DNA from 2 places in the Citrobacter sp. KH_055_1 genome. Region 2 is predicted to be linked to the other one. Evidence: predicted binding sites of a transcription regulator. Region 2 holds the regulator's gene; the other holds the start of a gene.
What was found. The regulator PurR, encoded in region 2, represses purine synthesis genes. The targets are predictions, from matches to a motif close to CANGCAAACGTTTGCNTG.
Positions count from the first base shown of each region.

Region 1 (15,134 bases), 1.6 Mb from region 2:
TAATCACCAATATTGAAAATGTCACACATTCATATTTGTAACTTTCAATAGTGTTATGCATCTCAACAATATTGAAAATCACCTGTCAAATATGAAAGTTTTCAATATTGTTTGCTGGTTCAACAATATTGAAAGACAACGACTTATAAAACTTAAAAAACCAACATCAAGATACTGATTTAAAACAATAAATAACAAAAAATCCAACAAAATAGCCAGCATAAAAAAGTGTGACACACATAACAGAACCACCGCTAACGAATACCCATTATGAGTTACTCACAGAGGCGCCCCAGAGGTTAAATAGTTATCAACAAATTATTAATAATAAATATACAAAACAGCACAATCGGGAACGCTAAATAAATTTCGTTTTCACACTGGAGTTCACTTATGAAAAATGAAAAGAAGAAATCGGGAATAGAACCAAAGGTTTTTTTCCCGCCATTAATAATTGTCGGAATACTTTGTTGGCTAACAGTAAGAGATCTTGATGCCGCGAATGTGGTTATTAATGCGGTATTCAGTTACGTCACCAATGTCTGGGGCTGGGCATTTGAATGGTACATGGTGATCATGCTGTTCGGCTGGTTCTGGTTGGTCTTTGGCCCGTATGCCAAAAAGAAATTAGGTGATGAAAAACCGGAGTTTAGCACCACCAGCTGGATATTTATGATGTTCGCCTCCTGTACATCGGCTGCCGTGCTGTTCTGGGGGTCAATAGAGATTTACTACTATATCTCCACCCCGCCCTTTGCTCTCGCTCCTAATTCTACCGGCGCGAAAGAACTCGGTCTGGCGTACAGCCTGTTCCACTGGGGGCCGCTGCCGTGGGCAACCTATAGCTTCCTTTCTGTGGCCTTCGCCTACTTCTTCTTTGTGCGCAAGATGGACGTCATCCGTCCCAGCTCCACACTGGTACCGTTAGTTGGCGAGAAACACGCTAAAGGGTTATTCGGCACCATCGTCGATAACTTCTATCTGGTCGCGCTGATCTTCGCGATGGGGACCAGCCTCGGTCTGGCTACACCGCTGGTGACCGAGTGTATCCAGTATCTGTTCGGCATTCCGCATACCCTGCAATTAGACGCCATCATCATTACCTGCTGGATCATTCTGAACGCCATTTGCGTGGCCTGTGGTCTGCAAAAAGGGGTGAAGATCGCCAGCGACATTCGTAGCTACCTGAGTTTCCTGATGCTGGGCTGGGTGTTTATCGTCAGCGGTGCCAGCTTCATCATGAACTACTTCACCGACTCCGTCGGCATGCTGATGATGTATTTACCGCGCATGCTGTTCTATACCGACGCTATCGGTAAAGGCGGCTTCCCGCAGGGCTGGACTGTCTTCTACTGGGCATGGTGGGTGATTTACGCCATCCAGATGAGCATCTTCCTCGCCCGTATTTCTCGCGGCCGTACCGTACGTGAACTGTGCTTCGGCATGGTACTGGGTCTGACTGCTTCCACCTGGATCCTGTGGACGGTCCTTGGCAGCAACACGCTGCTGTTGATGGATAAAAATATTGTCAACATCCCACAACTGATTGAGCAACACGGCGTGGCGCGCGCCATCATCGAAACCTGGGCCGCATTGCCGTTCAGCACCGCCACCATGTGGGGATTCTTTATCCTCTGCTTTATTGCCACCGTCACGCTGATTAACGCCTGCTCTTACACCCTGGCGATGTCCACCTGCCGCGAAGTTCGCGACGGTGAAGAACCGCCGCTGTTAATCCGTATCGGCTGGTCGGTACTGGTCGGCGTCATCGGTATTGTTCTGCTGGCGCTGGGCGGACTGAAGCCCATCCAGACGGCGATTATTGCCGGAGGATGCCCGCTGTTCTTCGTCAACATTATGGTCACGCTGTCCTTTATTAAAGACGCCAAAGTGCACTGGAAAGACAAGTAAGTTTAATTAACCCATTACTGAAGAGGCTTGAAGATGGATTTCAATTTGAATGACGAGCAGGAACTGTTTGTCGCAGGTATTCGTGAACTGATGGCCAGTGAGAACTGGGAAGCTTACTTTGCCGAGTGCGATCGTGACAGCGTCTACCCAGAACGTTTTGTAAAAGCGCTGGCGGATATGGGCATCGACAGCCTGCTGATCCCGGAAGAACACGGCGGTCTGGAAGCCGGTTTCGTCACCGTTGCCGCGGTGTGGATGGAATTAGGTCGCCTTGGCGCACCGACTTACGTGCTGTATCAATTGCCGGGAGGTTTTAACACTTTCCTGCGTGAAGGCACCCAGGAACAAATTGATAAAATCATGGCGTTCCAGGGCACCGGTAAGCAGATGTGGAACTCCGCTATCACAGAACCGGGAGCTGGATCGGATGTTGGCAGTCTGAAAACCACTTATACACGCAAAGATGGTAAGGTTTATCTTAATGGCAGTAAGTGCTTTATCACCAGTAGCGCCTATACCCCGTATATCGTGGTGATGGCTCGTGATGGTGCATCGCCGGATAAACCGATTTACACCGAGTGGTTTGTTGACATGACGAAAGCCGGTATCAAAGTCAATAAGCTGGAGAAACTCGGCCTGCGCATGGACAGTTGCTGTGAAATTACCTTTGATGACGTCGAACTGGATGAAAAAGACATGTTCGGTCGGGAAGGTAATGGCTTTAACCGCGTGAAAGAAGAGTTTGACCACGAACGTTTCCTCGTCGCCCTGACCAACTACGGTACAGCAATGTGCGCCTTTGAAGATGCGGCGCGCTACGCCAATCAACGCGTCCAGTTTGGCGAAGCAATTGGTCGTTTCCAGCTCATTCAGGAGAAGTTTGCGCATATGGCGATCAAACTGAACTCCATGAAAAACATGCTGCTGGAAACCGCGTGGAAAGCAGATAACGGCACCATTACCTCGGGTGATGCAGCAATGTGCAAATACTTCTGCGCTAACGCCGCGTTTGAGGTCGTGGACACCTCCATGCAGGTACTCGGCGGTGTGGGTATTGCGGGCAATCATCGCATCACGCGCTTCTGGCGTGACCTGCGTGTTGACCGTGTTTCCGGTGGCTCTGATGAAATGCAGATCCTGACGTTGGGTCGTGCGGTACTCAAGCAATACCGCTAAGTGGGATGCCGGATGGCGCTTCGCCTATCCGGCCTACAACTAACTGCCAAGAGTTACATTATGGACCATTTACCAATGCCTGCATTTGGGCCGCTTGCCGGCGTACGCGTTGTCTTTTCAGGAATCGAAATCGCCGGGCCGTTCGCCGGACAGATGTTTGCCGAATGGGGCGCTGAGGTTATCTGGATTGAAAACGTCGCCTGGGCCGATACCATCCGCGTGCAACCCAACTACCCGCAGCTGTCACGCCGCAACCTGCACGCCCTGTCACTCAATATTTTCAAAGATGAAGGCCGGGAAGCGTTTCTGAAGCTCATGGAAACCACCGACATTTTCATTGAAGCCAGTAAAGGTCCGGCCTTTGCCCGCCGCGGTATTACCGATGAGGTTTTATGGGAGCATAACCCGAAGCTGGTTATCGCTCACCTCTCCGGCTTCGGCCAGTATGGCACCGATGAGTACACCAACCTCCCGGCGTACAATACCATCGCCCAGGCGTTCAGCGGTTATCTGATTCAAAACGGCGACGTTGACCAGCCGATGCCAGCCTTCCCGTACACCGCCGATTACTTCTCCGGCATGACAGCCACCACGGCAGCCCTGGCTGCTCTGTATAAAGTGCGCGAAACGGGTAAAGGCGAAAGTATCGATATTGCCATGTACGAAGTCATGCTGCGTATGGGCCAGTACTTCATGATGGATTACTTCAACGGCGGTGAAGTTTGCCCGCGCATGACTAAAGGTAAAGACCCCTACTACGCCGGTTGCGGCCTGTATAAATGCGCCGACGGCTACATCGTGATGGAGCTGGTTGGCATTACGCAAATCAACGAATGCTTTAAGGATATTGGTCTGGCGCACATTCTCGGAACGCCAGAAGTTCCGGAAGGCACACAGCTCATCCATCGTGTTGAGTGCCCGTACGGCCCGTTAGTCGAAGAGAAACTGGATGCCTGGCTGGCAGAACACACTATTGCAGACGTTCAGGCGCGCTTTGCCGAACTGAATATCGCCTGCGCGAAAGTACTGACGATCCCGGAACTGGAAGACAACCCGCAGTACGTAGCCCGTGAATCCATTACCCAGTGGCAAACGATGGACGGTCGCACCTGTAAAGGCCCCAACATCATGCCGAAATTCAAAAATAACCCAGGGAAAATCTGGCGTGGCATGCCGTCACACGGCATGGATACCGCCGCCATTCTGAAAAATATCGGTTACAGCGAAGCAGACATTAATGAGCTGGTCGGCAAAGGTCTGGCCAGGGTTGAGGATTAAACGCGATGCGCTGACCGGCTTTGCGGGTTAGCGCTCACGCCTGATTTCAGTGGATAAGGTAAAATGGATATCGTTGGCAGACAAAACTTACGTCAGATGTGGGACGACCTGGCCGGGGTGTACGGAGATAAAGCAGCACTTATTTTCGAATCCTGCGAAGGAAACGTTCGGCAGTTTAGCTATGCCTCGCTTAATGAAGAGATTAACCGTACGGCGAACCTTTTTCATTCATTGGGCATACGCAAAGGCGATAAGGTCGCATTACATCTGGACAACTGCCCGGAGTTCATTTTTTGCTGGTTTGGGCTGGCAAAAATTGGCGCCGTGATGGTACCGATTAACGCCCGCTTGCTGGGGGAAGAAAGCGCCTGGATCCTGCAAAACAGCCAGGTCAGCCTGCTGGTCACCAGCGCTCAGTTTTATCCAATGTACCGCCAGATAAAACGGGAAAATACCACCCCGCTTAATCACATTTGTCTCATCGGAGAGCAGGTTCCGGCTGACGATGGCGTGAGCCATTTTTCTCAGCTCAAGGACCAGCAGCCGACAACGCTGTGCTATACACCACCGTTATCCACTGATGACACGGCAGAAATTCTGTTTACCTCAGGCACCACCTCGCGTCCCAAAGGGGTGGTGATTACCCACTATAACCTGCGTTTTGCCGGTTACTACTCCGCCTGGCAGTGCGCCCTGCGCGATGACGACGTCTACCTGACGGTCATGCCCGCTTTCCATATTGACTGCCAGTGTACGGCAGCCATGGCGGCTTTTTCCGCAGGCAGTACCTTTGTGCTGATAGAGAAATACAGCGCCCGGGCCTTCTGGGACCAGGTACGTAAATATCAGGCGACGGTGACGGAATGCATTCCGATGATGATCCGCACCCTGATGGTACAGCCCGCAAGCCCGACTGACAGGCAGCACAAGCTGCGCGAAGTGATGTTCTACCTCAATTTATCGGTGCAGGAAAAAGATGATTTTATCACGCGCTTTGGCGTTAGGCTGCTGACCTCCTACGGCATGACGGAAACCATCGTCGGTATTATTGGTGACCGCCCCGGTGACCAACGGCGCTGGCCTTCCATTGGCCGCGTGGGCTTTAGCTATGAAGCCGAAATCCGCGACGATCATAATCAGCCGTTACCTGCCGGAGAGATTGGCGAAATCTGCATTAAAGGCGTGCCGGGTAAAACGATATTTAAAGAGTACTACGCACAGCCACAGGCCACGGCCAACGCGCTGGAGCCGGACGGCTGGTTGCATACCGGTGATTCCGGCTACCGGGATGAAGACGGCTTTTTCTATTTCGTTGACCGGCGCTGCAACATGATTAAACGCGGTGGGGAAAATGTTTCCTGCGTCGAGCTGGAAAATATAATCGCTGCTCACCCTAAAATTCAGGACATTGTCATTGTCGGTATTAAAGACGCTATCCGCGATGAGGCGATTAAAGCCTTTATCGTATTGAATGAGGGCGAAACATTAAGCGAAGCGGAATTTTTCAGTTTCTGCGAAGGCAATATGGCGAAGTTTAAGGTTCCCTCGTTTTTGGAGATAAGAACCGACCTGCCGCGTAATTGTTCCGGAAAAATAATCAAAAAAAATCTGAAATAAATCCTCCGCCAGGAATGCCTCCTGTCGGCAAATCTATTTTTTGGAGATGAGCTATGAGTGAATCATTACATCTGACCCGTAACGGCCCGATTCTGGAAATTACATTAGACAGGCCCAAAGCGAATGCCATTGACGCCAAAACCAGTTTTGCCATGGGTGAGGCTTTTCTTCATTTCCGCGATGACCCGGAATTGCGCGTGGCGATTATCACCGGCGGCGGCGAGAAATTCTTTTCTGCGGGCTGGGACCTAAAAGCGGCAGCAGAAGGTGAAGCGCCGGATGCCGATTTTGGTCCCGGCGGTTTTGCCGGTTTAACGGAAATATTTGATCTCGACAAGCCGGTCATCGCCGCAGTAAACGGCTATGCCTTCGGCGGCGGATTCGAGCTAGCGCTGGCGGCAGATTTTATCATCTGTGCGGAAAACGCCAGCTTTGCGCTACCGGAAGCCAAGCTTGGTATCGTGCCAGACAGCGGCGGCGTGCTGCGTCTGCCGAAGCTGCTGCCGCCTGCTATCGTCAACGAAATGGTGATGACCGGCAGACGAATGAGCGCCGAAGAAGCACTGCGCTGGGGGATTGTGAACCGCGTCGTCAGCCAGGTTGAACTGATGGACAGCGCCCGCGAACTGGCGCAGCAGCTGGTGAATAGCGCCCCGTTGGCCATCGCCGCGCTGAAAGAGATTTACCGCGCGACCAGCGAAATGCCGGTAGAAGAAGGCTACCGCTACATCCGCAGCGGCGTGCTGAAGCATTACCCATCCGTACTGCACTCTGAGGATGCGCTCGAAGGACCGCAGGCATTTGCTGAAAAACGCGATCCGGTGTGGAAAGGTCGTTAATGTGCTGAGGCCGGATGGCGCTTTGCTTATCCGGCCTACAAAAAATGCACACTCGTAGGCCGCGTTATCCGGCAAAAACAACTGAGGAATATCGTGAGTTATTATGCGTTTGAAGGCCTGATCCCGGTGGTACACCCACAGGCGTATGTCCATCCTAGCGCAGTGCTGATTGGCGATGTGATCGTCGGTGCTGGCGTATATATCGGTCCTCTTGCCTCGCTGCGCGGCGACTATGGCCGCCTGATCCTTGAAGCAGGCTCGAATCTTCAGGATGGTTGCATCATGCACGGCTACTGTGACACCGACACCATCGTGCATGAGAATGGACACATCGGACATGGTGCAATCCTGCACGGCTGCGTCATTGGCCGGGACGCGCTGGTTGGCATGAACAGCGTCATAATGGACGGCGCAACAATTGGCGAAGAGAGCATTGTCGCCGCCATGAGCTTTGTTAAAGCCGGATTTACCGGCGAGGCAAGGCAAATGCTGGTCGGTTCACCTGCCCGCGTGCTGCGAGAGGTGACAGACCAGGAGCTGCACTGGAAGCGGCTGAACACCAAAGAGTATCAGGATCTCGCGGTTCGCTGTCGGGTAGGGTTACGCGAAACACAGCCGTTAACGCAGATTGATAAAAACCGCCCGCGTCTGAAAGGCACAACGGATGTGAAGCCCAAATCAGCACAGTAATTGATGCCGGATGCGCTCACGCTTATCCGGCCTACGAGTCAATTACCGTTTATGCCGCCATCAGGCAAACTTACAATTAGCGACGCATACTTTTTGACAGCATCATCTGCCATTTCTGCTCGCGATTAAGCTCTGTTGGCGGTACAGCCGACATACGCGGCATTTTCCCTACGCTCACTTTTTTATCCTGCAAATTGTGATTCAATCTGCTGTAGAGATGAGAATCAATACTCACGACTTTCACCAGACGCTGGCACTGACAGCCCCGGCCTGCAATCTGGTTAGGGATCATCTTAACTTCACAAACAATTTCTCCCACTTCAGACAGAATATAGGAGAGCGTATTAATTGCTTTGCAGTGTTCAATATTAAAATGGAGGGAGATTTCTTTTGCCGTGACCCAACGATCTTCAGCCCTGATCCAATCAGCAATTAACAAATAAAGCGGTCTTTCAACATATTCTTCACACATAAGCACACCATTTCACAAATTAAAAATCTGGCTACGGCCTGTCTGGATAAATAAAAACAAAGCCCTATTAAAATTGTGTATATGAGAGATAGTATGCGACTTGAATGTTGATTAGTGTGAGCAACATCTTGCTTATTACATTGAAAATGTGGTTATCACAGCGCTATTTGCCTGTAATGACCTTAATAGATAAAAAAAACGGTTTCTTTACAGAAACCGTTTCTTATTAAATTGCAGACCCGACCCGCTCAGAAGCGGGTGGGTCATTGTCGATTACTTCGCGATCTGTGCGTGCATTTCCTGAACGGAGGTCACCTTCTCGGTAGCATCCGCATTCAGCGCCATCGCCGTGGCGAAACCGCCGTTCAGCGTGGTGTCATAATGAACTTTGTACTGCAGCGCGCTGCGGCGAATCAGCTTGGAGTCTTCAATCGCCTGACGACCTTCAGTGGTGTTGATGATATAGGTATATTCGCCATTCTTGATACGGTCCTGAATATGCGGACGACCTTCATGCACCTTGTTTACCAGACGCGGGTTGATACCGGCTTCCCCCAGTACAATTGCCGTACCGTGGGTGGCGTCCAGCTCGAAACCAAACTTCAGCAGCTTCGCCGCCAGGTCAACGACGCGCTCTTTATCGCCTTCACGCACGGAGAGCAGTGCGCGGCCCTGTTTCTTCATGGTGGAGCTGCTGCCCAGCTGCGCCTTGGCGAATGCTTCCGCAAAGGTGCGGCCTACGCCCATCACTTCGCCGGTAGAGCGCATTTCTGGCCCTAACAGGGGGTCAACGCCCGGGAACTTGTTAAACGGCAGCACCACTTCCTTCACCGAGTAGTACGGCGGGATAATTTCTTTGGTGACGCCCTGCTGTGCCAGCGTTTGACCGACCATCACGCGCGCCGCCACTTTTGCAAGCGCAACACCGGTGGCTTTGGAGACAAACGGTACGGTACGCGCCGCACGCGGGTTGACTTCAATCAGGTAAACTTCGTTGTTCTTCACCGCAAACTGGACGTTCATCAAACCACGAACCTGCAGTTCGAAGGCCAGTTTCTGCACCTGCTGGCGCATCACGTCCTGAATTTCCTGGCTCAGCGTGTAGGCTGGCAGGGAACACGCGGAGTCACCGGAGTGAACGCCCGCCTGCTCAATGTGCTCCATGATGCCGCCAATCAGCACCCTTTCGCCGTCGCAGATAGCGTCCACGTCCACTTCTACTGCGTCATCCAGGAAGCGGTCCAGCAGCACCGGCGCGTCGTTGGAGACGCTGACCGCGGTCTGGAAGTAGCGACGCAGGTCGGCTTCGTCGTACACAATTTCCATTGCCCGACCGCCAAGCACGTAGGACGGGCGCACCACCAGCGGGTAGCCAATCTCTTTTGCCTTCTCGACCGCCATTTCAATGGCGGTAACGGTGGCGTTGGCCGGTTGTTTTAGCTTCAGACGGTCAACCGCCTGCTGGAAACGCTCACGGTCTTCAGCGCGGTCAATCGCGTCCGGGCTGGTGCCGATAACCGGCACGCCTGCGGCTTCCAGCGCACGCGCCAGCTTCAGCGGAGTCTGCCCACCGTACTGCACGATAACGCCTTTCGGCTTCTCGATACGCACGATTTCCAGCACGTCTTCGAACGTTACCGGTTCAAAGTACAGACGGTCGGAGGTGTCGTAGTCGGTAGAAACCGTTTCCGGGTTACAGTTGACCATAATGGTCTCGTAACCGTCTTCGCGCAGCGCCAGCGACGCATGTACGCAGCAGTAATCGAATTCGATACCCTGACCGATACGGTTCGGGCCACCGCCCAGCACCATAATTTTGTCGCGATCCTGAGTCGGGTTCGCTTCGCACTCTTCTTCATAGGTGGAGTACATGTAGGCAGTGTCGGTGGAGAATTCTGCGGCGCAGGTATCCACACGTTTATAAACCGGGTGCAGCTTATACTGTTCGCGCAGTTTGCGGATTTCCGCTTCGCGCACGCCAGCCAGTTTTGCCAGACGCGCATCGGCAAAGCCTTTACGCTTGAGCTGGCGCAGGAAATCAGCGTCGAGGCCGTTAATCCCCAGCTCTGCAACTTTTTCTTCCAGACGCACCAGTTCTTCAATCTGTACCAGGAACCAGCGGTCAATGTTGGTCAGGTTGAAGACGCCATCAACGGACAGACCAGCACGGAACGCATCGGCGATGTACCAGATACGCTCAGCGCCTGCATCTTTCAGCTCGCGACGAATTTTGGTCAGCGCTTCCGGGTCATCCAGGCTCACTTTCGGGTCGAAACCGGTGGCGCCCACTTCCAGACCGCGCAGCGCTTTTTGCAGCGATTCCTGCTGTGTGCGGCCAATCGCCATCACTTCGCCGACGGACTTCATCTGCGTCGTCAGACGGTCGTTAGCACCGGCAAACTTCTCGAAGTTAAAGCGCGGGATCTTAGTCACAACGTAGTCGATAGACGGTTCGAACGACGCCGGAGTACGGCCGCCGGTGATGTCGTTCATCAGCTCATCGAGGGTATAACCGACCGCCAGTTTCGCCGCCACTTTGGCAATCGGGAAACCGGTCGCTTTCGAGGCCAGCGCCGAGGAGCGGGAAACGCGTGGGTTCATTTCAATGACAATCAGGCGGCCGTTTTTCGGGTTCACCGCAAACTGCACGTTAGACCCGCCGGTTTCTACGCCGATTTCACGCAGTACCGCCATCGAGGCGTTACGCATGATTTGATATTCTTTGTCGGTCAGCGTCTGGGCAGGTGCCACGGTAATGGAGTCACCGGTATGAATGCCCATGGCGTCGAAGTTTTCGATGGAGCAGACAATAATGCAGTTATCATTTTTGTCACGTACCACTTCCATCTCGTACTCTTTCCAGCCAATCAGCGATTCATCAATCAGCAGCTCTTTCGTTGGGGAAAGATCCAGACCGCGTTCGCAAATCTCTTCAAACTCTTCGCGGTTATAGGCAATACCGCCGCCGGTACCGCCCATGGTGAAGGACGGGCGGATGATGCACGGGAAGCCGACGTCAGCGGCAACCGCCAGCGCTTCTTCCATGGTGTGGGCGATACCAGAACGCGCGGTGTCGAGACCGATTTTCTTCATTGCGATGTCGAAGCGACGGCGATCTTCTGCTTTATCAATCGCATCGGCGGTGGCACCAATCATGGTCACACCGAACTCTTCAAGTACGCCCTGACGCTCCAGCTCCAGCGCGCAGTTCAGCGCCGTCTGGCCGCCCATGGTAGGCAGTACCGCATCCGGGCGCTCTTTTTCGATAATTTTGCGTACCACTTCCCAGTGAATTGGCTCGATGTAAGTGGCATCGGCCATTTCCGGGTCGGTCATGATGGTCGCCGGGTTGGAGTTGACCAGAATAACGCGGTAACCCTCTTCACGCAGGGCTTTACACGCCTGCGCGCCGGAATAGTCAAACTCACACGCCTGGCCGATAACAATCGGACCCGCGCCCAGAATCAGGATACTTTTTATGTCTGTACGTTTTGGCATGGCTCTTTTAACTCCTGATTATTTCGCGGACTGACGGTATTGCTCAATTAACTCGATAAAGTGGTCGAACAGCGGCGCAGCATCGTGCGGCCCCGGGCTCGCTTCAGGGTGGCCCTGGAAGCTAAACGCCGGTTTGTCGGTGCGATGGATACCCTGCAGGGTGCCATCGAACAGTGATTTGTGTGTGACGCGCAAGGTAGCAGGCATCGAGGCTTCATCCACCGCAAAACCGTGGTTCTGCGCGGTAATCATCACGGTGTTGTTATCGATATCTTTCACCGGATGGTTGCCGCCGTGGTGGCCAAACTTCATCTTGATGGTCTTCGCACCGCTCGCCAGCGCCAGCAGCTGATGGCCGAGACAGATGCCAAACACCGGAATATCGGTTTCGAGGAATTTCTGAATCGCGGCAATCGCGTAGTCACACGGTGCCGGGTCGCCAGGACCGTTGGACAGGAAGATACCGTCCGGATTCATCTTTAATACGTCTTCTGCGGAGGTCTGCGCAGGCACAACCGTCAGGCGGCAGCCGCGATCCACCAGCATACGCAGAATGTTGCGTTTCGCGCCGAAATCGTAGGCAACCACGTGGAACGGGAGTTCTTCAGCGGATTTTGCTTCCGGCAGGTCGCCTTCCAGCGTCCAGCTTCCCTGTGTCCAGCCATACGGTTCTGCCGTAGTGACTTCTTTCGCCAGATCCATGCCGTTCAGGCCCGGGAAGGCTTTCGCTTTTTCCAGCGCCAGCTGTGCATCCAGGTTATCCCCTGCGATGATGCAGCCGTTCTGAGCGCCTTTCTCGCGCAGCAGACGGGTCAGCTTACGGGTATCAATATCGGCAATCGCCACGATGTTATGGCGCTTCAGGTAAGAAGAGAGGTCTTCGGTATTGCGGTAATTGCTGGCAATCAGCGGCAGGTCGCGGATGACCAGACCTTGCGCATGTACCTGAGAAGATTCTGCATCGGCTTCATTGGTGCCGACATTGCCGATATGAGGATAAGTAAGGGTGACGATTTGGCGGGAATAGGAAGGATCAGTGAGGATTTCTTGATAACCGGTCATTGAAGTATTGAAAACGACTTCCCCAACCGCCGAACCTGTTGCCCCTATGGCCCGACCGTGAAACTGGGTTCCGTCTTCCAGAACCAATAGCGCTGACTTAATCAAAACACCCTCCAGAGAATATTCACTCACTTTATTTGCATATTAATTCATTAACGCAGTATGAATCAATGCAAATTTGCTTACCTATGGATTTCTGGCAAACGGCGGCATTCTAGAGACAGCCCGGGAAAAAGTCTACCCAAAAGGGGATTTTTTATTATTATTTTACGCCACTGGGACAAATCATGTGATTTAACAGGCAAAAAGATCAGCTAAGTAACGGTAGAAAACGCTTGCGGGAGGTCAAGAATGTAAAAATGAATCATGGCAGACAAAAAAGTGGACCATTTGGTCAAAATTTACATTGAGGCAACAAAAACACATTACAAAACATCTTAAAATAAGTGTTTTAATTGAAAACTATAAAAACAATGGAAAAATAAAAGGGCAATAAAATATTGCCCTATGTAATCAATAAATTATGATTACAATAACCACATCACGAAGGGTAATAAAACCTTATAAACCGCCTAAATCAAGCACATCTTTCATATCAAAAAGACCATTTGACTTACCTTTCAACCACATCGCCGATCTTACCGCACCGTTGGCAAACGTCATACGGCTGGACGCTTTGTGCGTAATCTCGATACGTTCGCCAATATCGGCGAACATCGCCGTATGTTCCCCGACGATGTCACCAGCACGCACCGTGGCGAAACCGATAGTGCCAGGCCCACGTTCACCGGTGTAACCTTCACGCGAGTAGACGGCACAGTCCTTTAAATCTTTGTCCAGCGCCCCGGCAATCGCCTCCCCCATCGCCAGCGCCGTCCCTGACGGTGCGTCGACTTTATGACGGTGGTGCGCTTCAATAATTTCGATGTCGGTGTAGTCGCCCATCACCTTCGCCGCTTTCTCCAGCAGTTTAAGCATCACGTTCACGCCGACGCTAAAGTTGGCGGCAAACACAATGCCGATATCCTGCGAGGCATCGCGAATGGTCTGCTTACCGGCATCATCAAACCCGGTCGTGCCAATCACCATGCCTTTTGCATGCTGCCGACAAAATGCCAGATGCGTCAGCGTGCCTTCCGGGCGGGTAAAATCGATAAAGACATCGAAATCGTCTTTTACCGCTTCGAGGCTGCTCTGAACGGTTACGCCAGATTTTCCAACGCCCGCCAGCTCACCAGCATCGCTGCCCAGTAAAGAGGAGCCGTCACGCTCTAGTGCCGCCCCCAGTTGTACTCCTTCCATCGCCATCGCAGCCTGAATTAACTGCCGTCCCATGCGGCCACCGGCGCCTGCAATGGCGACGCGGATTTGTGCATCATGCATAGCTATTCTCTTTTGTTAAAATTGCGTAAATCGTTTTCAGAGTAACCAGCCCGCGACAGGGTCGCCAGCCGAAAACGTCCATAATTAGAAATTAATGATAAACAGAGAGGAATATCAGTAAAAGACATGATTCACCCCGCAGGATGAATCATTGCCGCAGTCGGGGAAAGAAGTCAAACTCGCTCAGAATGGCGACAGACGATAAGAAAAGCACTTTAAAACCCAACGGTAGGTAGCCAATTCGCGTGACCGTTTCTGCCAGCCCATTTTCAGGCCGCTAGAGTATAGCTCACCACCATCTGCCCTTTTTTCAGCTTAACCTGTGTAATGATCACCTCACCCAGCTCGGATAAACGGGCCACGTGCGTACCGCCACAAGGATATCCCGGTAGGTCACCAAAACCGACCTGGCGTAAGCCGCCGTCAAAGGTAATTCGGCGCGCAAGATTGTCGGTCTGCCATTGGCCAATTTTCGCCATCAGTTGTGTTGCTTCCGGCAAAGTGCTGCCCTCACCTATCGCAAAAGTAATGCGCCCTTCATTCGGCCAATGGTGCGCTTTAACCGGTCGCCAACCAAATATTTCACCGGCCTTACCAATCATGTGCCCGGCTGAGTGCAGACGGGCGTGAAGATGGCGGACAGCAGCATCAATATGCAGCGTCGTTTCGCCAGGCGGCAGCGGTTGCGCCACAATATGCACCACCTCTTCACCGCGCGTCATCACGCCTTCAACCGGGACGCCACCGATCGCGCCACTGTCCGAGGGTTGTCCGCCGCCCTGTGGATGAAACAGCGTGCTATCGAGCGTAATCGCATAGCGCCCATCGGGTTCTGCCGTGCAGTGTGTGATCGTCGCATGGCCTCGGGTGTCATCGCTGGTGTAATAAAGACGTTCAGTCATGGTTGTTCTCCTCTTGATGAGCAGAGTATATTCACTTTACCAGCACCGATAATCCCATCAACATTCAATGCATCTTTGCCCGGTACGCACAAATGAATCCCAACCTGCTTCCTGACCTTGCCACCTTTGTGTTGATTGTCGACCAGGGGAGTTTCTCCGCCGCCGCCAAAATATCCGGCGCAACGCCTTCCGCTATCAGCCGCAGCGTCTCGCGGCTTGAGCAGGCATTAGGCAGCAAACTGCTGCACCGCACCACCCGTAAGCTGGCGCTAAGCGAGACCGGGAAGATGGTTTATGAACACGCGC
Region 1 is NZ_CM174473.1:4,002,983-4,018,116, forward strand. Features, by position in the region: gene caiT (L-carnitine/gamma-butyrobetaine antiporter) at 394-1,911, shown strand; gene caiA (crotonobetainyl-CoA dehydrogenase) at 1,945-3,087, shown strand; gene caiB (L-carnitine CoA-transferase) at 3,148-4,365, shown strand; gene caiC (crotonobetaine/carnitine-CoA ligase) at 4,429-5,982, shown strand; gene caiD (crotonobetainyl-CoA hydratase) at 6,036-6,821, shown strand; gene caiE (carnitine operon protein CaiE) at 6,915-7,511, shown strand; gene caiF (carnitine metabolism transcriptional regulator CaiF) at 7,588-7,983, opposite strand; gene carB (carbamoyl-phosphate synthase large subunit) at 8,257-11,481, opposite strand; gene carA (glutamine-hydrolyzing carbamoyl-phosphate synthase small subunit) at 11,500-12,648, opposite strand; gene dapB (4-hydroxy-tetrahydrodipicolinate reductase) at 13,105-13,926, opposite strand; gene AC3ITF_RS18885 (alanyl-tRNA editing protein) at 14,196-14,828, opposite strand; gene AC3ITF_RS18890 (LysR family transcriptional regulator) at 14,921-15,134, shown strand, end outside.
Region 1: a site for PurR is predicted at 12,868-12,885, ahead of carA (glutamine-hydrolyzing carbamoyl-phosphate synthase small subunit). Genes of this name have one in related genera too.

Region 2 (15,134 bases):
AAATCGTAGTGTTCTTTTCCGACAACCCACGCGCGTTTTTTATTCTGTAAATTGAACAGGCGCGCGGCGGCGATTCGCAGCGTGTCTTTAAAGTGGCGGGGGAGTTGGTCTTCAAGGCCGGCACGTAAAACCTGAGTAAAAAACATGTCCAGCCGATCGCATTCCCACCAGCCATCCATATAACTTTCACCTAAACCCAGCGAACCTTCCTGTAAAACTCGCTTGTAAAAATCGGGGTTGTTAACGCGAATATCTGCCGGTGCAGTACCATTAATGGTAATGCCCGCACGGTTTAATAATTCACTGGTGATTCGATACCAGTCATCATCTGGTACGCTGACGTCTTCTATACACGATGAACTCATAGCTTCTCCATCACAGGTCGGTGATCAGAACCTTAAAACAGCGTAGACGCTTTTTTGGGCTTTGTGAGAAATCTCACGGAATGAATCCGCGAATCTGTTTTCCGACGTAGAACAGAGGAAGGGAGAACCCCTTACCGAAAAGGCCATCCGTGGTTAAGCGGGAACATGCGTGTTCCCGTTAACACATAAAAATTATCGTTTTTGTAACAACTGGAAATCAGTATAGGCCTGAATTTTTGTGGGTTCAATCAAAAAATATTAGCCCGCTAATTAATTATTCAAGCGCTATGAATGTGATTCGCCAGGCGCAGCAGTAGAAACCTCATCAGCGTGAGAGCGACATTCTTTCTGCGACTGCATTTTGTACCCCAGCGCGGCCAGCAACACCGTAGACAGCATGACGCCGGTGGTGGTGAATAGCGGCGTGCTGATCAACCACGACACAACCAGACTTGCCAGGAAGCATAAGCCCAGTTGCAGCGTATTCTGCAGGGCTGCGGCACGTCCTGTTGCCTGTGGGAAGGGACGCAAAGCCTGAGCAACGACAATCGGATAGATAGCACCGTTCGCTATTGCCATCACGCAGAATGGGATCAGGATTTCGGCTAGCGCAACGTGGTGAATAAAGCCGACCGCCCAGGTAGCGATAACGCTCACTGCATACAGAATGAGCAGCCACGGCAGTAATTGACGACCTTCCCATTTTTGCAGGGCGGCACGACAGCCGTATCCGCCGATCAAAAAGGCGATGGTTTGCGGCACATAGCTCAGGCCAATGACGGCCGGGCTATAGCCCATCTCGCTCAGGATAAATGGCGAACCGGTCAGCCACGCGAAAAAGCTCGCGGAACAGGCCGCATAAATCAGCACGTTGCCGCGGTAGGTTCTGGAGCGCAACAGGGTGGCAAAGGTGAGCTTATCCTGGCTATCGTCACGCGCTTTAGCCGTGGGCTTCAGGCGCAGGGCCGGCAGCATCAGGATCAGGGTGATGGCAAACAGGGTGGCAAAGATAGCCTGCCAGGAAAAATGCATCAGGATCCAACTGCCTAATAATGGCGCGAGCGCGGGAGATAACCCGACCAGCGGCATAATGGTGGCAAAGATACGGTTCACTTTTTGCGAGGGATAATAATCAGCAACCAGCGCCTGCCATATAACCGACGCCGCACAGACGCCCACAGCCTGGATAAAGCGCAACACCAGCAAGCCGGTGGCGTTTTCGACCCAAAGCATGCCAAGACTGCTCAGCGCGAAGATGGAGAGGCCCAGTAGCAAAATAGGCTTGCGGCCATAATGGTCGGAGAGTGGCCCCCACAGAAGTTGCGCGATGGCAAAACCCGCCAAGAACAGGCTAAGGCTGGCGCTGACGGCTGATGCTGGGGTTTGCAAATCGGACTGAATAGCCGCAAATGCTGGCAAATACATATCCGTTGCCAGAAAACCGAGCACGCTAAGACCTGCCAGCCAGACTAAAAACCCTTTTCCAGGTTGCATCATTATTTCTCTTTATAAGCAATAGAACAGTGCCGCTGAGTGTAGTGAGTGAAATTCTTGCTGTGAAACGCTAATATTTGCTTATTGATTTCAAATTTTTTGCAGGCAGAGTATGTGGTCAGAATATTCCCTTGAAGTGGTGGATGCAGTCGCACGCAACGGCAGCTTTAGTTCTGCCGCCCAGGAGTTGCACCGCGTGCCTTCGGCGGTGAGCTATACCGTGCGTCAACTGGAGGAGTGGCTGGCTGTGCCTCTTTTCGAACGTCGCCATCGGGATGTGGAATTAACCCCCGCCGGGGCGTGTTTTTTAAAAGAAGGGCGCTCTGTTATCAAAAAAATGCAGATCACTCGCCAACAATGTCAGCAAATTGCCAACGGCTGGCGTGGGCAACTGGCGATTGCCGTCGATAATATTGTCAGGCCGGAACGGACCCGACAGATGATTGTGGATTTCTACCGTCATTTTGATGATGTGGAGTTAATCGTTTTTCAGGAGGTGTTTAACGGCGTCTGGGATGCGTTATCGGACGGGCGCGTGGAGTTGGCGATTGGCGCGACGCAGGCTATTCCGGTAGGGGGGCGCTATACGTTTCGCGATATGGGAATGTTGAGCTGGAACTGCGTGGTGGCAAGTCATCATCCGCTGGCGTCGATGCCGGGACCGCTCAGTGACGATACGTTGCGCAACTGGCCGTCGCTGGTACGAGAAGACACCTCCCGTACGTTGCCAAAACGTATTACCTGGCTACTGGATAACCAAAAAAGGGTGGTAGTGCCTGACTGGGAGTCATCTGCCACCTGTTTATCGGCTGGACTCTGTGTTGGGATGGTGCCAACGCATTTTTCCAAACCGTGGATCGACAGCGGAAAATGGGTTGCACTACAGCTTGAAAATCCCTTTCCTGATGCCGCGTGTTGCCTGACCTGGCAGCAAAACGATACGTCACCCGCACTGAGATGGCTGCTGGACTATTTAGGGGACAGTGAAACGTTGAATAAAGAGTGGCTGCGGGAGCCAGAGTAAGGCTCCCGCACAACAGATTATCGACGATAATCGCGGAACGGACCATCGGCCACGGAGCGACGTTCTACCAGGCGCGGGTGCACCTCAATAGACTGTGACTCTTCGCGTTTATTCACGATACGGTCTAACAGCATGTTAAAGGCCGTTTCACCGAGCGAATCTTTTGGCTGATGAATGGTGGTTAATGCCGGGGTGAAGAAGCGGGCGTTACGCACGTTGTCGTAACCAATCAGCGACACATCTTGCGGGACGCGCAGGCCCATCTCGTCAGCGGCGCAAAGCGCGCCCATCGCCATGATATCACCACCACAGAAGACGGCGGTCGGGCGGTGCGACTGGGAGAGGATCTGCTGCATGGCGCGATACCCGGATTCAGGCTCAAAATCGCCCTGGACAATCCAGTTGTCAGGCACTTTAATCAGCGCTTCTTCCATCGCCTTCATAAAGCCCGCCAGGCGTCCGGCGCCGGTGTTACGCTCCATAGGTCCTGGGATCACACCAATCTCGCGATGACCGCGTTCAACCAGATAACGGCCTGCCATATAACCGCCTTCAAAGGCGTTATCGATGACCGTATCGGTAAAATCGGCTTTGGCTTCGCCCCAATCCATCACCACCATCGGAATATGGCGATATTCTTCGAGCATGGAAAGCAGAGGTTCCGGGTATTCAGAACACATCACCAGCAGACCATCTACGCGCTTCTGCGCCATCATGGAGAGGTAGGCCTGCTGTTTCTCGAGGCTGTTCCACGCGTTGCCCAGAATCAGCGTATAGCCTTTCTGGAAGCAGTTTTTCTCAACGGCTTCGATGATTTCCGCAAAGTAGGCGGCTTCGCTGCTGGTCGCCAACAAGCCAATCGATTTAGTGTGATTCACCTTCAGACTGCGTGCCACCGCGCTTGGGGAATAATGTAGTTCTTTAATTGCTGCCCAGACGGCATTGCGCGTTTCTTCCGCGACAAAGCGTGTTTTGTTAATTACGTGTGATACGGTTGTAGTGGAAACGTTTGCTCGCTTCGCTACATCTTTAATTGTTGCCATTACATCTCACTCCAGACCATATCCTAAGTTCCTGAGAATACTCCAGGTAAACGTTTGCCTTCACACACCCTTCGCGCAACATCAGGGTTGCGGTACGCCAGGAAAACGACACGGAACGTCAGGAAGGGGTCAATGGCCGGTACGCTAATCAAGTAAGCGTGGAATTTTGTCTGATCTTTACGAAAAGGGGAAGAGTTAAAAGCATTTATCAATATAAATCGTGAGAGATTTTTACCTTCAAGTGTGCAAAAATGCGCAATATCACTTTTTGTGTGGGAATAAAAAGGAGAAAACTTGATGAGCACCGATCTGAAATTTTCGTTAGTCACCACCATTATTGTTCTGGGTTTGATTGTTGCCAGTGGTTTAACCGCCGCGCTGCATTGATGTATCGCCGAGGGAGAGCTATCTCCCTCATCCCGCCAACCCGTCCCCCCACTGCTATTGTTTGCAAATAAGCAAAAGTCTTTTGCATTTTTGTTAACTTTATTATTTTTGCGATCAATGTCATGCTTTTGACTCTTATTCTGTGTCGTGCCACGGCTCGACGTTACGGAGTCGCTGTATGAAAATAAATTATCCACTACTGGCGCTGGCGATAGGGGCGTTTGGTATCGGCACGACAGAGTTTTCTCCGATGGGGTTATTACCCGTCATCGCTAAAGGCGTCGATGTCTCGATTCCGGCGGCAGGGATGCTAATTAGCGCCTATGCGGTAGGGGTGATGGTCGGTGCACCGTTAATGACCTTATTGCTTTCTCATCGCGGGCGCCGCAATGCGCTGATTTTTCTGATGGCGATTTTTACGCTCGGCAACGTGCTGTCGGCGTTATCTCCCGATTACACTACTCTGATGCTGTCGCGTATTCTGACCAGTCTTAACCATGGGGCCTTTTTTGGTCTCGGCTCGGTTGTAGCGGCAAGCGTGGTGCCAAAGCACAAACAGGCCAGCGCTGTCGCCACCATGTTTATGGGACTCACCATCGCCAATATTGGTGGCGTTCCTGCAGCGACCTGGCTGGGTGAAACCATCGGCTGGCGCATGTCCTTTATGGCAACGGCGGGTCTGGGGGTTATCTCGATGGTCAGCCTGTTCTTCTCGTTGCCGAAAGGCGGAGCAGGGGAGCGCCCGAACGTGCGCAGAGAGCTGGCGGTGCTCATGCGCCCGCAGGTGGTGTCAGCGTTGCTGACTACTGTGCTGGGCGCCGGTGCGATGTTCACGCTCTATACCTATATTTCACCGGTGCTACATAGCATCACCCATGCCACGCCTGCCTTTGTAACCGGAATGCTGGTGCTGATTGGCGTCGGGTTCTCAATCGGTAACTATCTGGGCGGCAAGCTGGCGGACCGCTCAGTCAACGGCACGCTGAAAGGCTTCTTACTGCTATTGATGGTGATTATGCTGGCAATCCCGTTACTGGCGCGTAGTGAATTGGGTGCAGCCATCAGCATGGTAGTCTGGGGCGCGGCAACCTTTGCGGTAGTTCCGCCGTTACAGATGCGTGTGATGCGCGTTGCCAGCGACGCGCCGGGCTTATCATCCTCGGTCAACATTGGTGCGTTTAATCTGGGGAATGCGCTAGGTGCGGCGGCGGGTGGCGCAGTGATATCGGGTGGTTTAGGTTACAGTTTTGTCCCGGTGATGGGGGCAATTGTGGCTGGGATGGCGTTGCTACTGGTCTTTGTCTCCGCGAGAAAACAGCCTGACGAGGCCTGCAGCGTCACGAACTAACGCTAAAACGCAGAAGGGAGTCCCTTCTGCGTTATCATTTTTATGCTGCGAAGTTTTTCGCAACAAACTCCCAGTTCACCAGCGCCCAGAAATGTTCCAGGTAGCCAGGACGCGCGTTGCGATAGTCGATGTAGTAGGCGTGTTCCCACACATCAACGGTCATCAGCGGCGTTGCATCGGTGGTCAGCGGTGTTCCGGCATTTGACGTGGAAACGATAGCCAGTTTGCCATCAGTACCTTTTACCAGCCAGGTCCAGCCAGCGCCGAAGTTTTTGATCGCCGCATCGGTGAATTGCGCTTTGAAGTCAGCGAAGCTACCAAAAGATGCAACAATGGCTTCAGCCAGTTCACCGGTCGGTTCGCCGCCCGCGTTGGGTGCCAGGCAGTTCCAGTAGAAGGTGTGGTTCCAGACCTGAGCCGCGTTGTTAAACACACCACCTTCAGAGCTACGTACGATCTCTTCCAGTGATTTGCCTTCAAACGCCGTGCCTTTGATCAGGTTATTCAGGTTAGTAACGTAAGTCTGGTGGTGTTTGCCATAGTGGTATTCCAGCGTTTCAGCAGAAATGTGCGGCGCCAGAGCATCTTTGGCATACGGTAATGCAGGTAATTCGAACGACATTGCTTCTCTCCTTATTATTTATATTGAGTACACACAATAGCCTCATTGTGAGTAAGGATAGGGTAGCAAATTGAAAGGTTATGCAAAAGAAGAACTTACCCTACAGCACATACTGTAGGGTAAGATTTTAGCGAATTGTTTTTGGCGTCATGACACGACGAGCGCCCACATAGTGGCGCTGCCAGTAATCTTCACTCAGGGAGGTGATTTGGATCTCCTGACCGCTACGTGGTGACTGAATAAACTTACCGTTGCCAACGTAGACACCAACGTGATCGGCGGTGCCGCGGCCCTGGGTACGGAAGAAGACCAAATCGCCGTTTTTCAGTTCATCGCGGTCGATCGGTGCTGCGTCGCGCAGGTGGTACATTTCATTGGCAGTACGCGGAATGCGGAACTTCACCAGGTCCTTATACGCGTAATAAACCAGACCACTGCAATCAAAACCGGTTCTCGGCGAAGAGCCACCCCAGCGGTAGGGTTTACCGATCTGGTTCATCAGAGTAGACATCGCGGTTTTGGTCGCTTTTTGCACTTTCACTTTATGGGCATCAGCGAGGGCTACCGGGGCTGTTGATTTTACTTTTACACAGCGCGGCTTGTGACCTTTGCGCGGGGTGCATTTTTCAGTCCAGGTGACCGCAGCGGTTTGTGTTGTTGCGACTTTACTGCGACGGTTGACCGTTTTGGTTGTTTTTGCAGGTGTCGCGGTGCGTTTTTTGGAAGAGGAAGCGGTTTTGGTGCTGGATTTACTGGTGGTTTTTTTTGCCGTTTTCTTGCTGGTTTGTGTGACTTTTTTACTGGCTGTCGCGCTTTTCTTTTTATCTACCGTTTTGAGCGTGTGGGAAACGGCAGGTGTCGTCCTGGCCTGCTTGGAAGCATGGGCCACTGACGTAAAAGGGAGTGTGGTAAAAAGCAAAGCACAGAGCGTGATCGAGATCCGGTTTATCCGCGCCACTGAGCAGTCCTCTGTTAGGGCAGGTCTATCATGCCTGCGTGTGATTTTCAAAACTTGATGATTCTAATCTATAGAAACGGGGAAAGTTAATAGCTTTTTTTGTTTAAAATAGTGTTTCGTTACCGACCGCAAAAAAAAACAGCAATCAACGCCAATACTGGCGAAGGGATAATCAATTCCTTGTGCATAAAAGGGATAAGTAAGATTCTGAATGCAACTTATGGCGACTGGCGATAAAATAATAACCGTAAGAAAAATGTTATTTTCCGTTGTCAGTCAGACCCGTTACAATGTCAGACTACTGCCGTAAAAGAAGTTAAGGAAGCAAGATAATGAGCACCACTATCGAAAAAATCCAGCGCCAGATCGCTGAAAACCCGATTCTCCTGTACATGAAAGGTTCTCCAAAACTGCCAAGCTGCGGTTTTTCCGCTCAGGCTGTGCAGGCGCTGTCTGCCTGTGGTGAACGCTTTGCTTATGTTGATATTCTGCAAAACCCGGATATTCGCGCCGAGTTGCCGAAATACGCAAACTGGCCAACCTTCCCGCAGCTGTGGGTTGATGGTGAGCTGGTTGGCGGCTGCGACATTTTAATCGAAATGTACCAGCGCGGTGAATTGCAGCAGCTTATCAAAGAGACTGCGGCGAAGTACAAAACCGAAGAGCCGGACGCTGAGTAATCAGCAGAAACGAAAAAGCGACCAATCTGGTCGCTTTTTTTATGGTCCGCTTATGCCTCTTCAGGCATTGGCAGGGGCCACCCACCAAGGCGTTTCCAGCGGTTAACGATTTCGCAAAACAGCACTGCCGTCCGTTCGGTGTCATACAGCGCAGAGTGCGCCTGGTTGCCATCAAACTCCATTCCTGCAGCCAGACACGCTTTAGACAGTACGGTTTGCCCGAGCGAAAGACCGCTTAAGGCCGCAGTGTCAAAGGTCACAAACGGGTGAAATGGGTTGCGCTTCAGCGAGGCGCGTTCGGCGGCTGCCATCATGAAGCTGTGATCGAAGGTGGCATTATGCGCAACCATAATCGCCCGATTGCAGCCGCTGTCTTTGATGCCTTTACGCACCATTTTGAAGATGGCGTGCAGGGCGTCGTATTCGCTGACCGCGCCGCGCAGCGGGTTGCTCGGATCAATACCGTTAAACGCAAGTGCTTCTGGTTGCAGATTTGCCCCTTCAAACGGTTCGACGTGGAAATGCAACGTCATGTCCGGCATCAGCCAGCCTTGTTCATCCATTTTCAGCGTGATGGCTGCAATCTCGAGCAGCGCATCGGTTTTGGCGTTAAATCCTGCTGTTTCTACATCAATGACGACAGGATAAAAACCACGAAAACGGTCACACAGACCGGAAAGTTGAGCGTTATCGGACATCTGGGTCTCTTAATACGGGAAAATTGCAGCGCGTATTATGACAAAATGATGAGTATAAAACTACGGGCACAGACGATCTGCGCCCGAGGGGAGGTTAGTCACCCAGGCCGCGGCCTGCGTCTTTCTCTTCGATCAGTTCGATTTTGTAACCGTCCGGATCTTCTACAAATGCGATAACCGTCGTCCCGCCTTTGACCGGACCCGCTTCGCGCGTCACGTTGCCGCCGTTCTGACGAATGCGCTCGCAGGCTTCTGCGGCGTTGTCTACGCTCAGAGCAATGTGGCCGTAGGCAGTGCCCAGGTCATATTTGTCGACGCCCCAGTTGTAGGTCAGCTCAATGACGGCTTCATCGGTCTCAGGACCGTAACCGACAAAGGCCAGAGAATACTTGTATTCAGGGTTTTCACTGGTACGCAGCAGCTTCATGCCCAGCACGTTGGTGTAAAATTCGATGGAACGCTGCAGGTCACCTACGCGCAGCATGGTATGAAGTAAACGCATCTTTTTCCCCTTCAAAAATGGCTAGTACATTCAATATGTTGTTTTAGTATAGCGGCGTTGTTGCGCCGCTATCAATGCCAGAACGGAGATTGCGCAATTACAGGGTCGGATAATCCGTGTAACCCTCTGCACCGCCGCCGTAGAAACTCTCTGCGCGCTGTGGGTTCAGTTCTGCTTTGTGCTGCAAACGTGCGACCAAATCCGGGTTGGCAATATAGGCGCGGCCAAAGGCGACGGCGTCGATCAACCCTTTCTCAATCAGCGCTTCTGCTTTTTCCGGGGTGTAGGCACCAGCACCAATAATCGGACCGTGGAAACGCGCGCGAACTTTCTCGCGGAACGCATCGCTATACGGCTCTCCGCCGGCCCAGTCTGGTTCGGACATGTGCAGATAAGCGATACCACGTTTACCCAGCTGTTCAATCAGGTACAACGCATCGGCTTCTTCATTCGGGCCGTTATCAACGTTCTGGAAAGAGCCGATAGGGGATACGCGGATGCCAATCCGGTCTGCGCCCCATTCTTTGATACCGGCATCAACGACTTCCAGCACCAGACGTGCACGATTTTCGACGCTGCCGCCGTACTGATCGGTACGCTGGTTAGAGGTGGGTGACAGGAACTGGTGTAGCAAATAGCCATGGGCAGAGTGCAGCTCAACCATGTCAAAGCCAGCTTCGCGTGCGTTGGCGATGGCCTGACGGAAATCATTGACGATGCCGGGGATTTCGTCGGTTTCCAGGGCGCGCGGCATTGAGGTGTCGGCACGCGTTGCCAGACCGTTTTCATCGCGCAGCGAGGTACGGGTACCGGCGCTGATGGCGGAAGGGGCAACTGGCGGTTGTCCGTTCGGCTGCAGGCTGACATGAGAGATACGACCGGTGTGCCACAACTGTACGGCAATATGACCTTGTTCAGAGTGGACGGCGGCGGTGATTTTTTTCCAGGCTTCAATTTGTGCTGCGCTGTGTAATCCCGGCGCACCGGCGTAGCCTTTTGCCTGAGCAGATATCTGAGTGGCCTCGCTGATGATAAGACCAGCGCTGGCGCGTTGGCGATAGTACTCGGCCATCAGCGGAGTTGGGATGTCGCCAGGTTCAATGCTACGCAGGCGCGTCAGTGGGGCCATAAATACGCGGTTGGCCGCCGTGATGGCTCCTACTTTCAGCGGGGAAAACAATTTTTCAGATGACATATTAACTCCAGGTATGAATAGACCGGTCGTCTAGCAATTGGGTAAATAAAAACGCCTGTTAAACGGCAGGCGTTGCAATAATGTTTTTAACGTGTGCCAGCGCATTTTCCAGTGGGGTGGCACTGCGAGACATCTTGGCCTGCAGGTTGGCCCCGAGCCACAGCGCATACAGCACTTGCGCTTGCTGCAGCGGTTCGCCGCTAAACGACAGGCAGTGTGTGTCGCGACCTTTTTCCAGCGCTTGCGCCAGCAGGGTAATAATGTGCCGAGCGCCTTTATCCATCGCCGTACGCATATCTTCAGAGAGATCGCATACTTCAGCCGACAGTTTGACCGTTAAGCAACCGCTAATAATGCCGTGTTGACTAAACTGATTCAGGGTTTCCTGATAGTAGGCGAGGATTCTGTCGCGGTAGTTACCGGCACCCGATGCTAAATGTGTGGCCAGCCGAAGGTGGTAGGCCGCGTAATGGCGTTCAAGCATGGAAACACCAAACGCTTCTTTAGAGCGAAAATAGTGGTAAAACGACCCTTTGGGCACCTCGGCGGTTTTCAGCAGTTCGCTTAAACCCATACCGGTGAAACCGCGCTGCATGCAAAGCTGCTCGCCGGTTGCCAGAAGATGTTCGCGTGTGTCGTGTTCAGTTGCTTTGTTCATGGCATGGAGTGTAATAGACCAGTCGGTCTAATGCAATAGCGCTTGCCAGAAATTCAGTTAGCGTCTTCAATAGGTATAACTATCTTACGTAAGGAGGGGATGTGGCCGAACAGCTGGAGTTTTTCCCCGTCCAGAGCCCGTGCCGTGGGATCTGCCAGTCCGACGAACGCGGCTTTTGCCGTGGATGTTTTCGTAGCCGGGATGAGCGCTTTAACTGGCAGAAAATGAGCGATGCCGAAAAGCAGGATGTGCTGCGTCTTTGTCGTCAGCGTCTGATGCGTAAATTACGTGCAAACAAACCCAGCCCGCCAGAAGAACCGCAACAACCTTCACTCTTTTAAAAGCGTAATTGCGTATACTCGATGCACACTCATTGTTAAGGAAGCTGCTATGGTTCAGCGTATTACTATTGCGCCGCAAGGCCCGGAATTTTCTCGCTTTGTCATGGGGTACTGGCGGCTGATGGACTGGAATATGTCCGCGCGCCAGCTCGTCAGCTTTATTGAAGAACATCTTGACCTGGGCGTAACCACCGTCGATCACGCTGATATTTATGGTGGATACCAGTGCGAAGCGGCGTTTGGCGAGGCGATGAAGCTGGCTCCGCATCTGCGTGAAAAAATGCAGATCGTGACCAAATGCGGTATTGCCACCACGGCACGGGCGGAAAATACCCTCGGTCACTACATCACCGACAGCGACCATATTATTGCCAGCGCGGAGCAGTCGCTGAAACTGCTGGCGACCGACCATATTGATCTGCTCTTGATCCATCGTCCCGATCCGCTGATGGATGCCGACGAAGTGGCTGAAGCGTTTAAGAAACTGCATCATAGCGGCAAAGTGCGTCACTTTGGCGTGTCTAACTTTACGCCTGCGCAGTTTTCCCTGTTGCAATCACGTCTGCCGTTTACGCTGGCAACCAATCAGGTTGAGATTTCCCCGGTGCATCAGCCACTGCTGCTGGATGGCACCTTAGATCAGCTGCAACAACTGCGTATCCGGCCAATGGCCTGGTCCTGTCTGGGTGGTGGACGACTGTTCAATGATGATGCTTTCCAACCGCTGCGCAATGAACTCGCCGTCATTGCGCAAGAATTGAATGCGCAGTCCATTGAGCAGGTGGTCTATGCGTGGATCCTCCGTCTACCGTCACAGCCGCTGCCGATTATTGGCTCAGGGAAAATTGAGCGTGTTCGCGCTGCTATTGAGGCCGAATCGTTAACCATGTCCCGCCAGCAATGGTTCCGTATCCGTAAAGCCGCGCTGGGTTACGACGTACCGTAATCGCGTTTTCGGCGTTCCGTCGCTCAAAATTGCGTCACTGGTTTACACTTATCAGTCAGACACATAGTGACGGAGGTCGTATGAAGCGTTTGAGTATCGCCATAATCACCTTACTGGCCTGTGCGGGCGCACAGGCTGCCAGTGAGCAAGTTGAGATGAACCTGGTGACTTCGCAAGGGGTAGGTCAGTCGATTGGTTCAGTAACTATTTCTGAAACTGCGCAAGGGCTGGCGTTTACGCCTGACCTGAAAGCACTGCCGCCAGGAGAACATGGTTTCCATGTCCATGCCAACGGCAGCTGTCAGCCTGCGATTAAAGAAGGCAAAGCTTCTGCCGCTGAATCGGCAGGGGGACATCTTGACCCGCATAAAACCGGAAAACATGAAGGTCCGGAGGGGGCTGGGCACATGGGCGACCTACCGTTGCTGGTGGTCAATGCCGAAGGTCACGCCACAACGGCTGTTACCGCCCCACGCCTGAAATCACTGGATGAGGTCAAAGGTAAGGCGCTGATGGTCCATGTGGGTGGCGATAACATGTCCGATCAGCCAAAACCTCTAGGCGGTGGCGGGGCGCGTTACGCCTGCGGGGTTATCAAATAATCAACGGCTCAGCGTGCCTGGCGGCGGAGCCTGTTCAAGCTGAGACAACGAACAGTGTAAACGCCAGATAAGCGCCGCCAGCTCTTGTGCGGCAGGCTGATGATGATGGGCAAGCGTATCGCAGATGCGCTGTAACTCGTTAAGCGTGGCATTCAGTGGACGCTGCTGGACGCCACGCTCGCTCATCACATCGCGCAGCAGTGAAATACACACGTCCCTGACGCGGGCCAACGGATCGGAGCGCGCTTCCCAGGCGCGCAGCTGCCACACCACATGCGTGCAGTTCAGCAACACGACGCCCCAGCGTAATAACCACCGACGCGCCAGCGCATCCTGGCTGTTACTGAGCTGGCTGACATGATGATAGGTTAACGACTCAAATTCATTTTCGCTGTGTGCCGGATGCCGACTGAGCTGATCGACAAAATCCCGGCGCAGGGCGCGAATATGACGACGACTCTTTCTCGCGTCTGAGCCTGGCCGCAGGATAGCAAAGGCCAACCAGGATAACGCTACGCCGGTTATTTTTGCCAGATTATCATTCAGGAAATCGGCGAAGTCATACACCGGCGGATTGGTTACGGCGATAAACGATCCCATAAAGACGATCAACTGCCCCCAAAGCCCCGCCAGAGCAGGCATTTGCAGCTTTAGCAGTTGCATGGTGGCGAGCAGTGGGAAGAGAAACAGAATGAATTGCCACAGGTCGGTAATTTGTACCATCAGACCGAACTTCACCACAAAGCTGAACAATGACAGCAGCACTAACGTGCGCATCAGCAGTGAGAGTGATTTGAACGGGGTGGCAACGGCGGAATACAGTACGCAGCTAATCGCCGCCAGCGTCAGCGCACCCGCGCCGGATTCCCATTGTGCGCCGATGCTCCACGCGCCAATCACCATCAATGTGATGAAGGTACGTAACCCACTCCAGATGGCTTCCGCGTTGTCGGTATGGCGGGCCAGGCCCGGCGTGCGGTTCACGCTAATGCGCTCGGCGGTCACGCCTTTTTCCAGCAAATGCAGATAATGGCTGCTTTGCAGGTAAATTCGGCAGAAATAACGTAGCCGTTGCCAGAAGGCGACATGCCGGTAGTCGTGGGAGTCCTGCGGACGCAGGGGGGCAATAATGCGGGCTACCGTGTAGCTATCGGTATCGGATTTCACCAGTGCACTGAGTAGCTGTTCGATGACTTCCCGGGTGTGAGCAGGAGGATTTGGCCAGTTAAGCAGCATTCTGCGCAGGCTGGAGATCACGCTGGTCAGACGCAGTTGCTGATGCAGCAGTAAATTGAGCAGGGCATTCTGCCGTCGAAAGCGATAGTGGCTCCAGAATGCCTGAATACGCAGCAGATTCATGGTCAGAATCTGGCCGATTACCCCTTCGTGGGCTGAGCGGATCGCATCGGTGGTTTCGGGTTGCCAGAGTAAGCGGGCATGTTCCAGCAAACGCGCGTGCATGTTTTTCAGCGCCGTCAGCAACGCTGTACCATCAGACGTGCTGGGCAGGATCATCATCATCATGCCCCCGCAGAGTATCCCGACCATCACTTCGCACACGCGCGCCTGGGCAATATCCCACAGTTGCGTAACCTCAATGGTGTTGACCATCGGAAACGCAATAATAGCCGCGGTGTAGCCTGCCAGTTGAAACGCGTAGGCCACGTTATTGGTAAAGTGCGCGCAGGCCCAGGTGCATAAACCAATCCAGGCCGACATGCTGAGTAAAAATAACCACGGTTCATTGAGGGTGTGGCCAGCAATAATCAATGCCGCCGTGGCACCAAGCAAACTGCCTGCCACGCGGCCCAGACTTTTGCTGATGACACCGCCCACGGTGGGAAAGCTAACCACCGCAGCGGAGGTCATCGCCCAGTAGGGTTCATCCAGATTCAGGTAATAGGCGAATGTTAACGCCAGGCACATCGCGATGGTGTTTCGCAGCGCGTAACGCCACTGTGCCGCGGTGGCTTTCAACCACGGTAAATTGCCCGGCGTCAGGTGAAGCCGTTTCATTTTTTCTGACCAATCGACACGCTGCAGGTGGTACCTGAAACCAGTGTGACATCGTGCGGTAGTGCGTCAAATTCGATACGCACGGGCACCCGTTGCGCCAGACGCACCCACGGTACGTTGGGTTTGATGTCAGGAATCAGACCGGAATCACTCTCTACACTTTGATCGTAAATCGCACGACCAATACTGGAAACGTGACCCTGTAACTTTATATTGCCGCTGTACAATGTAATCAGCGCCGGTGCGCCCTCGCGA
Region 2 is NZ_CM174473.1:2,436,621-2,451,754, reverse strand. Features, by position in the region: gene cfa (cyclopropane fatty acyl phospholipid synthase) at 1-365, opposite strand, end outside; gene punC (purine nucleoside transporter PunC) at 651-1,859, opposite strand; gene punR (DNA-binding transcriptional activator PunR) at 1,972-2,883, shown strand; gene purR (HTH-type transcriptional repressor PurR) at 2,901-3,926, opposite strand; gene cydH (cytochrome bd-I accessory subunit CydH) at 4,224-4,313, shown strand; gene AC3ITF_RS11405 (MFS transporter) at 4,492-5,661, shown strand; gene sodB (superoxide dismutase [Fe]) at 5,702-6,283, opposite strand; gene AC3ITF_RS11395 (C40 family peptidase) at 6,411-7,241, opposite strand; gene grxD (monothiol glutaredoxin 4) at 7,574-7,921, shown strand; gene rnt (ribonuclease T) at 7,972-8,619, opposite strand; gene gloA (lactoylglutathione lyase) at 8,714-9,121, opposite strand; gene AC3ITF_RS11375 (alkene reductase) at 9,219-10,316, opposite strand; gene AC3ITF_RS11370 (TetR/AcrR family transcriptional regulator) at 10,375-10,974, opposite strand; gene AC3ITF_RS11365 (DUF1289 domain-containing protein) at 11,076-11,315, shown strand; gene AC3ITF_RS11360 (aldo/keto reductase) at 11,365-12,261, shown strand; gene sodC (superoxide dismutase [Cu-Zn] SodC) at 12,342-12,863, shown strand; partial or broken gene AC3ITF_RS11350 (FUSC family protein) at 12,839-14,879, opposite strand; gene AC3ITF_RS11345 (efflux RND transporter periplasmic adaptor subunit) at 14,876-15,134, opposite strand, start outside.